Limibacter armeniacum: one gene and its partner. The main gene of each other region encodes a partner of the protein of the gene in region 2 in a complex. Links are inferred from orthologs where the notes say so. Each region holds a gene or a part of one and is shown on either strand. Other genes may lie near its edges.

Region 1 (5,771 bases), 2.2 Mb from region 2 along the record:
ATCCCCCAAAGGATAGCGAAAGTGGCAAAGTAAGTCAGCGATTCATAAAGCTGTACTGGGTGGCGAGGAGTGTTGTCCCCAAGTCTTTCGAAGATAAAAGCCCAAGGTACATCAGTAGGGATACCTACAATCTCAGAGTTCATCAGGTTACCCAATCGGATAAAGGCACCGCCTAGGGCCACCATAATCACGACTCTATCCACAACCCAAAGGAAATGGTAATTGAACTTTCTGGAGTACATCCACAAACCAATCAGAATACCTATCGCTGCACCGTGACTTGCTAATCCACCTTTCCATACCATTAGGATTTCAACAGGGTGAGCCAAGTAATAGTCAGGGTCATAGAAAAGGCAGTGTCCTAGTCTTGCACCAAGAACAGTGGCGATCAACACATATATTGTCAGGGAATCAACACCTGATTCCGGTTTTCCTTCCTGTTTGTAAATTTTGGTCATCAATGACTGACCAATAAAAAATCCTAGGGCAAAAAGAAGGCCGTACCATCTAACCTCAATTGGTTTGGAAATGATCTCAGGCTTCACTGCCCATTCGATGAATGCTAGAATATCCATATCAAGAAATAATTGGAATTTTTGGAGTTAAATACTCCCTTATAATTTATCAAAATGATTTTCAAAAACGGCAATAAATATGCAATAAAGCAAATATAGGAACAGTACAAAAAATTAGACTAGGATTACAATTAAAATATCGACAGTTCATCAAAAAGTAATAAGCATAAAAAAAACCCTTGACTAAAAGGCAAAGGTTTTCCGGTACTTGTTTTACGTGATGTGACCAAAATCAATAATTCATTTCCATACTTATCAGACTAAGGAAATCATCTGTGTGAAATCCTTTTCCTGATTACAAAGTAGTGGATAATTCACTATGAATGCAAGGGTTTGAGCTAAAAATAATACCTCTTATTCTAAGAAAATTATCATTTTACAATAAGTGAATAAACACTTCTGTAAAATAATATTGTGACTTTGATTTTTAAGTCGATTGATTATTCTGTTTTATAATTCTTCGTAAAGGTCTTTGTCAGTAAGTTGGTAGCAAAGTGTACCATTTTCAGTCACATCAAGTTCAAAAATGCCTTTTTGGTAAAGTTCTTCCAGTCGAACTTTGGCTTCATCAGCACTAATATTGGCTTTGAAGCAGAGTGATGCGGGAGTGACTCGGCCATGTTGTTCTACCGCTATTCGAATCACTTCAGCATCAGGAATGCTGTGTAAAGCCCTTTTGTAGGCATAAAAAGTAGAGTTGACGTCATAAAGAGCACTTTTAACAATATCACTCAATGCATAAACCGTTTCAAAACGGTCATTGTATTCAATGGATAGAATACGTTGGGAGAGCATTGCAGACAGTTTGTATTTGGCGTCTTCACGGCTAAGTCCTGTACTGGACACGAAGTCCTCAATCCCAATTTGTCCGTTGTGCTGCCTGATAATGTCAATGACCTCAGTGTTGGATATTTTCTTTAGAGCATTGGCATACCGTTTACTGGATTGCTCCATCAGAAAGAAGCCAAGACTTCCGGCTACTACAATTGTGAAGACTATAATAATTACCGCCATTGCTTAACATGGTTAGGGTTGGAAAAGCGCGACAAGAGAAATCAGTTCGTGATTCATCAGTATTCAAGGCGTATGGCCAAGAGTACACATATAAATTATTTAATTTTATTACGTTTTTCAACGGAAGATGGGTTTAAATCATAAAGGTTATGATAAATCAAATGGTTCAGATGGTAGGCGATATCAGATAGAAAATTTTTGAATGGAGTAGACATAAAAAAGCGTGTAAGTGAGAACTTACACGCTTCTTCTGTTTGTTGATGAACTACTGATTGATTCCTTCGAACTTCAATCTTGGGTTTGAAGTTACCGTTAGGTCTTCAAATTCTCCTTTCAAATACTTGTAGTGGGCAGTGATGGCAATCATGGCAGCATTGTCCGTACAGTATTCAAATTTCGGAATATACACATTCCATCCTTTCTCTTTTCCCATCTCCTGTAGGGTCTTGCGAAGCCCTGAATTGGCAGAAACACCACCTGCAATAGCAATCTCACTGATCTTGTATTGCTTTGTTGCTTTCTTGAGCTTCTTGAGCAAAATTCGGATCAGGGTATGTTGGATGCTGGCACAAATATCAGGTAAGTTGTTTTTGATAAAGTCAGGGTCTTTTTGTACTTCTTTTCTTAAAAAGTTCAGAAATGCTGTTTTAATGCCACTGAAAGAGAAGTTAAGCCCTGTCGTACTGACATCCGGAAACTCATAAGCCAATGGATTGCCTTCTTGAGCATATTTGTCAATCAAAGGTCCTCCTGGATATGGTAAACCTATAATTTTAGCCGTTTTATCAAATGCTTCGCCTACTGCATCATCCTGTGTTTCTCCAACAACTTCCATGGTCAAGTGGTCATGAACTACAACCAATTGTGTATGTCCTCCACTGACAGTAAGGCATAGGAATGGAAACTTAGGGTGTGGCTCATCAATAAAATGGGCAAGAATGTGTGCTTGCATATGGTTGATGCCAATCAGTGGAATCCCAAGGGACTGTGCCATTGACTTAGCAAATGAGCTACCTACAAGTAAGGCTCCCAAAAGCCCTGGACCTTTTGTAAACGCAATGGCGTCCAGATCCTGCTTTTTGATACCAGCCTGTTTTAGTGCTTGGTCAATAACAGGAACAATATGCTTCTGGTGTGCCCTTGATGCTAATTCGGGCACTACACCGCCATATTGCTCGTGTACTGATTGTGTGGCAACGATATTACTGATGACCTTTCCGCCTTGTACAACGGCTGCTGAGGTTTCATCACAAGAAGACTCTATAGCGAGAATCGTTTGATTCATTTTTAAATATTCTTTTCAGGAAAAAGAAACCTTTAAGTTTGTCTGTCGTTATTGTTGTGCGCTAGCAACACATATCCGCTTGATTTTGAATGTACAAAAGACAAGGTAGATAACATTTCTAGATCTTTCATGAGGAAATCATGAACTTGAAGCGCAATAATTCACAGATCGTGGTTAAAAATGTTTAATTTTGTTGTCATTTCGTCCAAGGTACATTGTCTTGTGGGAAATGAATACAAATAAATGGAAAGCCCAAAACCGCTTTCACCTTCAGATTGCTGAATGAGGACAAAATTAAGAAATATCAAAATAACGCGTAAGGAAATTCTGGGAGGAATTGTGAGAACACTCAGTAAACTGGGGGTGTTGCTCGTGTTTTTTTGGTTGCTCTTTTACCTTATGATTCAGTACCCCGCAGTACAGACCCGCCTCGTACAATATGCTTCCAATCGTTTGACAGAGATGACAGGCTTCCCAACGACAGTTGAAGGGGTGTCTATCAATTGGTTTGACCTTATCGCATTGGATGGTGTGAAAATCATGGATACGAAAGGTGTTCCGCTGATTGATGTAGGTGAGCTAAAGGTGGACTGTGAGTACAAACTGCTGGTGCAGAATGATGGAGATATTCACTTGGATAAAGTATGGCTAAAGGATGTATCGGTGATTATGGTACAGGACTCTACCACTAACCTGTCCAATATGGATGAATGGATCGATGCATTAAGTGGTAAGCCTGATTCAGTAAATAGCTCAGGTAAATCAGGGACATTTTCCATCGGGAAGGCATATGTGGAGCAAGGACACTATGAATTACATTTTCCTGAAAAAGCTCCTGCTGACAAAATGCAGTTTGATCAGTACCATATGGTATTTGATCAATTGTATGGAGAGGTGACCAATTTCAGGGTAGTGGGTGATACCATTGCTTTGGATGTTAGAGACCTGAGAGGGTATGAACTCAGCAGCGAGGTGAAGATCCATGAACTGGATACAGACTTTTATATCTGCAAAACGGGAATGTCCTTTGGTGACCTCTTTCTGAAACTGGGGCGATCTTCTACACTGAAAGTAAAAGACCAGTTAGATTTCAAATACGATAGCTATAAATCATTCTCATCATTTTTTGACAGTGTCAGTATGACTGCAACACTGGATAGGTCTGATTTTGTAACGGACGACCTTGTTCGTTTTTTGCCATTTCTTCATTCCTATAATGACCGCTACAAAATATCGGGTCGATTTGATGGAACAATTAGTGACTTTGAGTTTATCAATGCGGACATCTCTTTTGGTGACAGTTCTCGGGTAGTCGGAGACCTTTCATTTGGCGGTTTTCCAGAATTAGATTCAACTGATATGAAGTTGCGTCTGGAAGCAGGAACATACTACTTGCCAAAAGATATTTATCAGTATGCGCCTACGAGCAGTCATGAAACAATTGGGTTGCTCGGTTCGACAGCAATTGCAGATGCTGACTTCAAAGGTTACCTGAGTGATTTCACATTGAAAGGCATTTTTGATACATCTCTTGGAAGGCTAGAGCCTAACATGTATGTCAATATGAATAAAGAGGTGTACAAGGGTTTGATGTCTATGAATAGGTTTGACTTGGGGACTTTCTTTGATCAGAAGGAAGTAATCAAGGATGTAGATGGTTATGTCAGGTTTGATGGGGTTGGCTACAGTCTGAAGAAGCTGCGATTGAACTCAAGAGCAGAGATAGAAAGGATTAATCTTAAGGGATATGACTACAAGCATATTTCAGTACCAAAGTTTATTTATAATAATAAGCAGTTTGATGTATATGCGACTGTTCAGGATCCAAACCTTAACCTGACCTTTGAATCTCTCACAGATTTTGAAAAGGATAAGTTCAATACAATGATTGAGCTGGATGCACCTGATTTGAAAGTGCTCCACTTAATGGATTCAACATTAGGTATTAAGTCCCATATAATTGCAGATTTTGATGGTACCCAATGGGGTTCCTTGGATGGAACGGTACGGATGGTAGACTCCAAGTTATTCAGGAAAGGGTACGAGGTGCTGATTGATGAATTTGATATATCTACCGATCATAATAAAGAAACCGGAGACAGGAATGTCTTGTTTGATTCAGACTTTGCCACGTTTAAGGCATCAGGGCAATACGAACTGAATACAGTAATCAGCGATCTTTATAAGCTTATAAACCAATTGTTGGAGAATGCGAGGGCAGATACTGAAAAAGTAGATATGGTGCTAGACCTACATAAGGAGCTAACAGATATCGAACAATACAACATGTCCTTTGAGCTGAAGAACAAGGACCTGAACAAGCTTATCCACCTATTTGATTCTACATTGCTCTTGTCAAGAAATCTGGAAGCCAGAGGGGGATTCCATACCGGAAAACTTGACTACCTGAACCTAGAAATTGATGCAGATTCCTTGCAGTGGGGAGACTACCAGTTTTTGGGTAACTATGTAGGAATGGCCGTTGCGAAGGAAAAAGGGAAAAGGAATGTTGATTTTCAGATGGATGCCAAATCTGATAAGCAGGATTTTGAAGGGGTAAAGCTAGCCAACCTAACTATGACTTCCTCCAATATAGATTCCCTCTTCAATATGGATGCCGTTATTGAGCATCCTTCTTCAGGAGACCGTTTGGAGTTTCTTTCAGAACTTATTTTCTATAAGGACAGCATGGTTCTGGACTTTCCTGAGTCAAAGTTCAGGTTGATGGATAACAATTGGAGTAATGATTTTGGACGGAAAAACCGTATCATTTTAGGCTACAATGGTGAGGTTAAGATTGATGATTTAGGGTTTGAAAGTGGAGAAAAATACCTTTATGCCAATGGTTTTATTTCTGAAGATTATCAGAAAAAGCTGAAGCTGAATATTCATAAGTT
Region 2 (5,476 bases):
GAAGCTGACATTGGAAGAGATTGCTAATGGCGTTGAAAAGAAAATCAAGGTTAAACGCTATGTAGCTTGTGATACTTGTGGTGGTAATGGTGCTAAGAATGGTACAGAGCTGAAAACTTGTCATACTTGTAATGGTACAGGTCAGGTAAGTAAAGTAGTGAATACTATGCTTGGACAGATGGTATCTTCTTCAACATGTCCTACTTGTGGAGGAGAAGGGAAAACCATTACCCAAAAATGTGATACTTGTCACGGTGAAGGTAGACTTTACAATGAGGAAGTCCTGAACATCAAGATTCCTGCTGGAGTTTCTGATGGTATGCAGCTTTCAATGAGTGGCAAAGGTAATGTGCCTAAGCAAGGAGGTATCCCAGGTGATTTGCTGATTGTAATCGAGGAAATCGAGCACAAGGAGTTCCACAGAGAAGGCAACAATATTCACTTTGACCTTTATGTTAACTTTGTAGATGCTGTACTGGGGACTACAGTTGAAGTGCCTACTTTAAGTGGTAAAGTAAAGGTTCCAATTGATGCAGGAACACAAAGTGGTAAGGTATTACGCCTGAGAAATAAGGGTATCAAAGATATTAACGGATATCATACTGGAGATCAGTTGATCCACGTAAATGTCTTTACTCCAACAAAGGTTTCTGCCGAAGAGAAAAAGATTTTGCAGAAGCTGAAGGAGTCTCCAAACTTCCAGCCTGAAAGTGATAAAAAAGAGAAAAAAGGATTTATGCATAGAATGCGTGACCTTTTTGAATAGCATATTTGAGGCATTTATGCCAAAACTTAAAAACCCCTTCCGAAAACTATTTTTCAGAAGGGGTTTTTAGTTGACCTTTATTAAAAACTTAGATGCTAGCGGCTAGAATTAGCTCTAAGTTGCGGCATGGTAAGTCATATTTTTCTGCAATAAACTTATTGGTAATACCACCCTTATAAGCATAGACACCTTTGGTGAACCAAGGATGCATTCGCATCATTTGGTCTGTACCACCTTCTTCTATCAGCTTGGTAAGAATAGGGGTGAAAATGTTGCTGACAGCAGTAGATGCGGTTCTGGAAACTCTTGATGCAATGTTGGGAACACAGTAATGGATAACACCATGTTTTTTGTAGACCGGGTTGTGAAGTGTCGTAGGATAGGAAGTCTCAAAACAACCTCCTTGGTCAATGCTGACATCTATGATAATAGAATTGGCTTTCATTTCGGCAATCATCTCTTCAGTCACAATAGAAAGTGGACGGCCTGTATTGCTATGGACTGCCCCAATTACGACATCTGCTGTAGAAAGTGCTTCCCTTAGTTGTCCATTGTCAAAGACAGATGTGTAGAGTTGATGAGTGCCTAACACATCTTTTAATCTTCGTAGGCGATAGATGTGATTGTCAAAGACCTTTACGTCAGCCCCCATTCCAATAGCTGTTCGAGCAGCATATTCGGCAACAGTTCCTGCACCTAATATAACAATCTTAGAAGGTGGTACCCCTGTAATTCCTCCTAGAATAATTCCTCTTCCATTGTTAAAGCTGCTGAGGTATTCAGCCGCAATTAGCATAACAGTACTGCCAGCAATTTCACTCATAGCCCTGACTACAGGTAAACCTCCAACTTTGTCTTCTAAAAGCTCAAAAGCTAGGCAGACCAGTTTTTTACTGACAATCTCTTGTAAGTATTCCTTCGTCAGGTTGTTAATATTGAGGGCGGTAATAACGGTTTTGGATTTCTTAATATGGGATAGTTCCTCAATAGAAGGAGGTGAAACCCTCAAGATAATGTCGGTACCCCAAGCTTCTTTGGCTGTGTAGACTATCTTGGCACCTGCATCACTGTACTCTTGGTCAGGTAGGTTGGCATCTACTCCTGCACCAGACTCTAACAGTATCTCATAACCGTTGTTGACAAGTATGTTGACAGCTTCAGGACGTAGCATGATGCGTTTCTCATCTCGGCAAGTTTCCTTAGGCATGCCAATCGTAATTGGGTTTTTATGCCTTTGGGGTGTCTTTAGCATCATTTCCTGAGGGTGATATTGGTAAAATTCCTCAGTAGCTCGTTTGAAGCCTTCCTTTTCTTTGCCCATAGTTTTCAAGAGTTAATGTAACACCTCACCAATAGTAGCCTAACGCGAGATGTATTACAGCCTGACTTTACTTACTTTAATTTGCCGTTGGTCGTCAGTGCCGTGATTAATTTCAATAAGGATATGATCTTCTGGAATTAGGTTAGGTATACGTGATGGCCATTCCATTAAACAAAGCTTACCCGAATCAACGTATTCTTCATACCCAATATCTAGTGCCTCTTCCTCATCATCTAACCTGTAAAAATCGAAATGGTAGATTGTATTTCCATTAGAGGTACTATACTCATTAACAATGGAAAATGTAGGACTGTTAACCAAATCTTCAACACCGTATTGATCACAGATCGCTTTTATGAGTGTAGTTTTCCCTGCGCCTAATGTGCCTTCAAACAGCCATATATTATCGTGCCCTGCAAATTCAATAATTTTATTGGCAACTTCCCCTAAGTCAGACAGCTGTCTGCTTTCTAATTCAATATGTTCCATTAATAACAAATTTATAATAAAATAGTGAAGTATAGGGTATTTGAAGTTGTATTTCTTTCGGAAGAAAATGAGACTGGAATCTCATTTTGTTTAAAAAAAATTGACATACAAAATTACCAAATAAATGACTTGTAGGTTATCTTGTTGTAGTTAAGTCACACATTATCAAATTAAATGCTAGATAGTTTGAATAATGGTATTTAAATATTTTTTTTGATATAGAGTTGAATAAGCATTCATTTTACATATAAATTACCTAGGACCTATGGCAAAGCAGCAAAACCCAACTACAAATCAGGAGAACCAACAAGCGTCTCCAAAACAAGGTGCAGACAATTCTTCTAGTGCGAGCGAAAAAAAAACTACACCTGCTGTAGGAGCATCCGGTACAGCAAAGACCTCTACTCGTAAAACAACAGCAAAAACATCCACGTCTTCTACGCAGAGAAAGTCTACGACTTCTACAAGCCGTACGACTGCAGCCAAGAAAACAACGGGTGCTGGCGCTAAAACAAACGTGAATCAAAGTCAACAAGAAAAAAGTAAAGTCATGAGCACGCAAACAAAATCCCAAACAAAAACTAAAAAAGAGGCTGAAAAGGCTCAGTCTGGAAAGGTGCTTATCCAAGCTGAAGAATTGATGCATTCGGCTCTTCAGAAAACAGAGGAGGCTTCTAACAAAGCGTTAGAAAATGCTAAACAAACAACGGGAGGTCTGATTACCAAGACTGAGACGTTGACAGAGGATGTGATTTCAAAAGCTGAGAAAACAGCTAATGATGTACTGGGCAAGTCAAAGGAACTGACAGAAACCACCTTGACTAAGGCAGGAACAATGATTGACAAAAACCTTGTTCAGACGAAAGAGTTTGCAGGTGGTACTTTCAAACGTACAGAGTCACTGGTAAGTGATGTAGCCAAGTTTGGAAGGGAGACTTCTACCAAGATGATTCAAGGTAGCCGAGACCTTAGTGAAATGGTTTTTCAGCGTTCTGGAGAAATGGTAGGCGCAACGCTAAGCATGACAAAAGAAGTGTCTTCAAAAGCCGTTCAGCTAGTTAAAATGCCAGTTGAAATCTCAGGTAAGTTATTGAATGACACTTATTCTACCAGTAAAGAGACTGCCGATAGGGTTGTGGCTACAATTTCGAGTAACCTCCCACTGAAATCATTTGGCAAAGTAGAAGGAAAAGGCAAGGTGAAGGATTTTACTTTGGCTGAGTTTGCAATGAATGGTGTGTATGCTGCTGCAAACCGTGTAGTCAGTATAGTAAAATAACCATCTAATTGAGTATACATATAAAAGGCTGTGACAGTATCTAAAATCCTTGTCACAGCCTTTTTGCTTATTTAGAACTAGAATTGCTTACCTCTTAGAAAGTCTTCAATCTTCATCCGTTTCTTGCCTTCCATCTGCCACTCTTTAATGTTGATATAACCGTCGGCTGTATTCAGATAGAAATACGTTTTATTGTCCGTTACATACTCTTTGTCGCCTTCGAAGGTAACATCACTTTCCTGACCTTTTTTCGCGTCGTAGATTTTGTAAACTTTGCCCTCGATTTTGGTCCATGCACATGGATAAGGAGCTAATCCACGAATAAAGTCATATACCTGCTTAGTAGGTTTGTTGAGGTCAATCTCACATGTTTCCTTAAAGATCTTTGGAGCTTCAACTGTTTCACCAGGTTGCGAACTTAAAGTGTAGTTGTCATTTTCAATAGCTTGAACCGTCTTCAGTACAAGTTTGCTTCCCCTTGCCATTAGGCGTGTATAGAGTGACCCAACATTATCATCTTCATGGATAGGCTCTCTATCTTGCATAATAATGTCTCCTGTATCAATTTCATGTTTAAGGAAAAAAGTAGAAACACCTGTTTCTGTTTCTCCATTGATAATCGCCCAATTGATAGGAGCTGCACCTCTGTATTTAGGAAGCAACGATGCGTGTAAGTTGAATGTGCCGATTTCAGGCATGTCCCAGACAGCTTCAGGTAACATACGGAAAGCTACAACAATTTGAAGGTTGGCGTTGAGACTTTTCAGCTCTTCTTGAAATGCAGGGTCCTTCAGGTTTTTTGGCTGCAAGACGTTTAAGTTATTGGCTACTGCAAACGCTTTAACAGGAGAGGAGTTCAACTTATGGCCTCTGCCTGCCGGTTTGTCAGGAGCAGTAATAACACCTACTACATTGTAACCGTTGTTTATCAATATTTCGAGGGAAGGCACCGCAAACTCTGGAGTTCCCATAAATACAATCCGAAGTTCTTTTTTCATAATAGTCTTGGGAGAAGAAGTATTTGGTTTGTTGACTGTTTCAAAAGTTGAATACAATCAAAATATTTTATTCGTATTTAGACCTCTGTTTCTTGTAGAAATCTTTTACATGCGTTTCTACCTTATTAATGACTTTCAAAATCCAACGGATTTCTTGCCTTTTGTATTCTTCAGGTGAAAGCTGCCATTTGATGTCTTGGCTGTTGTGCAACTTAGTCATCAGGTGGTTTAAGCTAACTGCTGCGGATACTGAAATGTTGAAGCTTTCACTGAACCCATACATTGGAATACGAATTTTGTAGTCGGCTTCTGAGAGTGCATAGTCTGTCAGACCGGTGGATTCGGTACCAAACATCAACGCTACTTTGTCGTCCAAAGGAAGCTCGTCTAGAGTCATATCCGTATGTGGAGTGGTAGCAACAATCTTGTATCCATTGTTTTTTAGTTGCTTGATCGCATCTTCATTGGAAGAGTAATGGTGTCTGTCAACCCATTTGGAAGCTCCTTTTACCACCTTTTTGTTCAGCTCATAGGTATGTTCTACCTCAATGATATGCAAGTCCTGTATGCCAAAACAATCGCATGAACGAATCACGGCACTGGCATTTTGCGGTTGGTATATA

The links. The genes of interacting proteins can lie anywhere in the genome.
Region 1: the proteins of tsaE (region 2) and tsaD are in contact, whole or in part, in a crystal structure (PDB 6N9A), measured with the Thermotoga maritima proteins. The link is inferred for Limibacter armeniacum from one-to-one orthologs. Residues at the interface, in WP_004082108.1 of Thermotoga maritima: Leu37, Gly38, Lys46, Lys57, Val59, Lys60, Ser61, Thr63, Phe64, Thr65, Leu66, Met67, Val69, Pro71, Tyr82, Arg83, Leu84, Asp86, Asp88, Phe89, Asp93, Ile128, Asp130, Glu131, Arg134; in WP_004082750.1 of Thermotoga maritima: Cys10, Asp11, Arg49, His50, Leu82, Gly84, Gly135, Gly136, Glu154, Thr155, Leu156, Asp157, Asp158, Ser159, Glu162, Asp165, Lys166, Arg169, Leu170, Tyr175, Lys213, Thr214, Leu217, Tyr218, Gln221, Arg222, Asn324.

What each region holds. Positions count from the first base shown.
Region 1 is NZ_JBAJNO010000009.1:754,524-760,294, reverse strand. What follows is about bases 865-3,840. They hold tsaD (tRNA (adenosine(37)-N6)-threonylcarbamoyltransferase complex transferase subunit TsaD), read right to left. Parts: upstream 2,875-3,840; coding sequence 1,855-2,874; downstream 865-1,854. Other genes in these bases: V6R21_RS20860 (translocation/assembly module TamB domain-containing protein), read left to right, coding at 3,157-3,840; V6R21_RS20870 (hypothetical protein), read right to left, coding at 1,026-1,589. Outside these bases: lgt (prolipoprotein diacylglyceryl transferase), read right to left, coding at 1-575; more of V6R21_RS20860, read left to right, coding at 3,841-5,771.
Region 2 is NZ_JBAJNO010000009.1:2,947,055-2,952,530, forward strand. What follows is about bases 860-3,540. They hold tsaE (tRNA (adenosine(37)-N6)-threonylcarbamoyltransferase complex ATPase subunit type 1 TsaE), read right to left. Parts: upstream 2,577-3,540; coding sequence 2,142-2,576; downstream 860-2,141. Other genes in these bases: V6R21_RS29965 (alanine dehydrogenase), read right to left, coding at 860-2,087; V6R21_RS29975 (hypothetical protein), read left to right, coding at 2,842-3,540. Also shown: molecular chaperone DnaJ, read left to right, coding at 1-766; more of V6R21_RS29965, read right to left, coding at 855-859; more of V6R21_RS29975, read left to right, coding at 3,541-3,855; fmt (methionyl-tRNA formyltransferase), read right to left, coding at 3,933-4,853; V6R21_RS29985 (TrmH family RNA methyltransferase), read right to left, coding at 4,921-5,476. UniProt on the Escherichia coli protein: Required for the formation of a threonylcarbamoyl group on adenosine at position 37 (t(6)A37) in tRNAs that read codons beginning with adenine.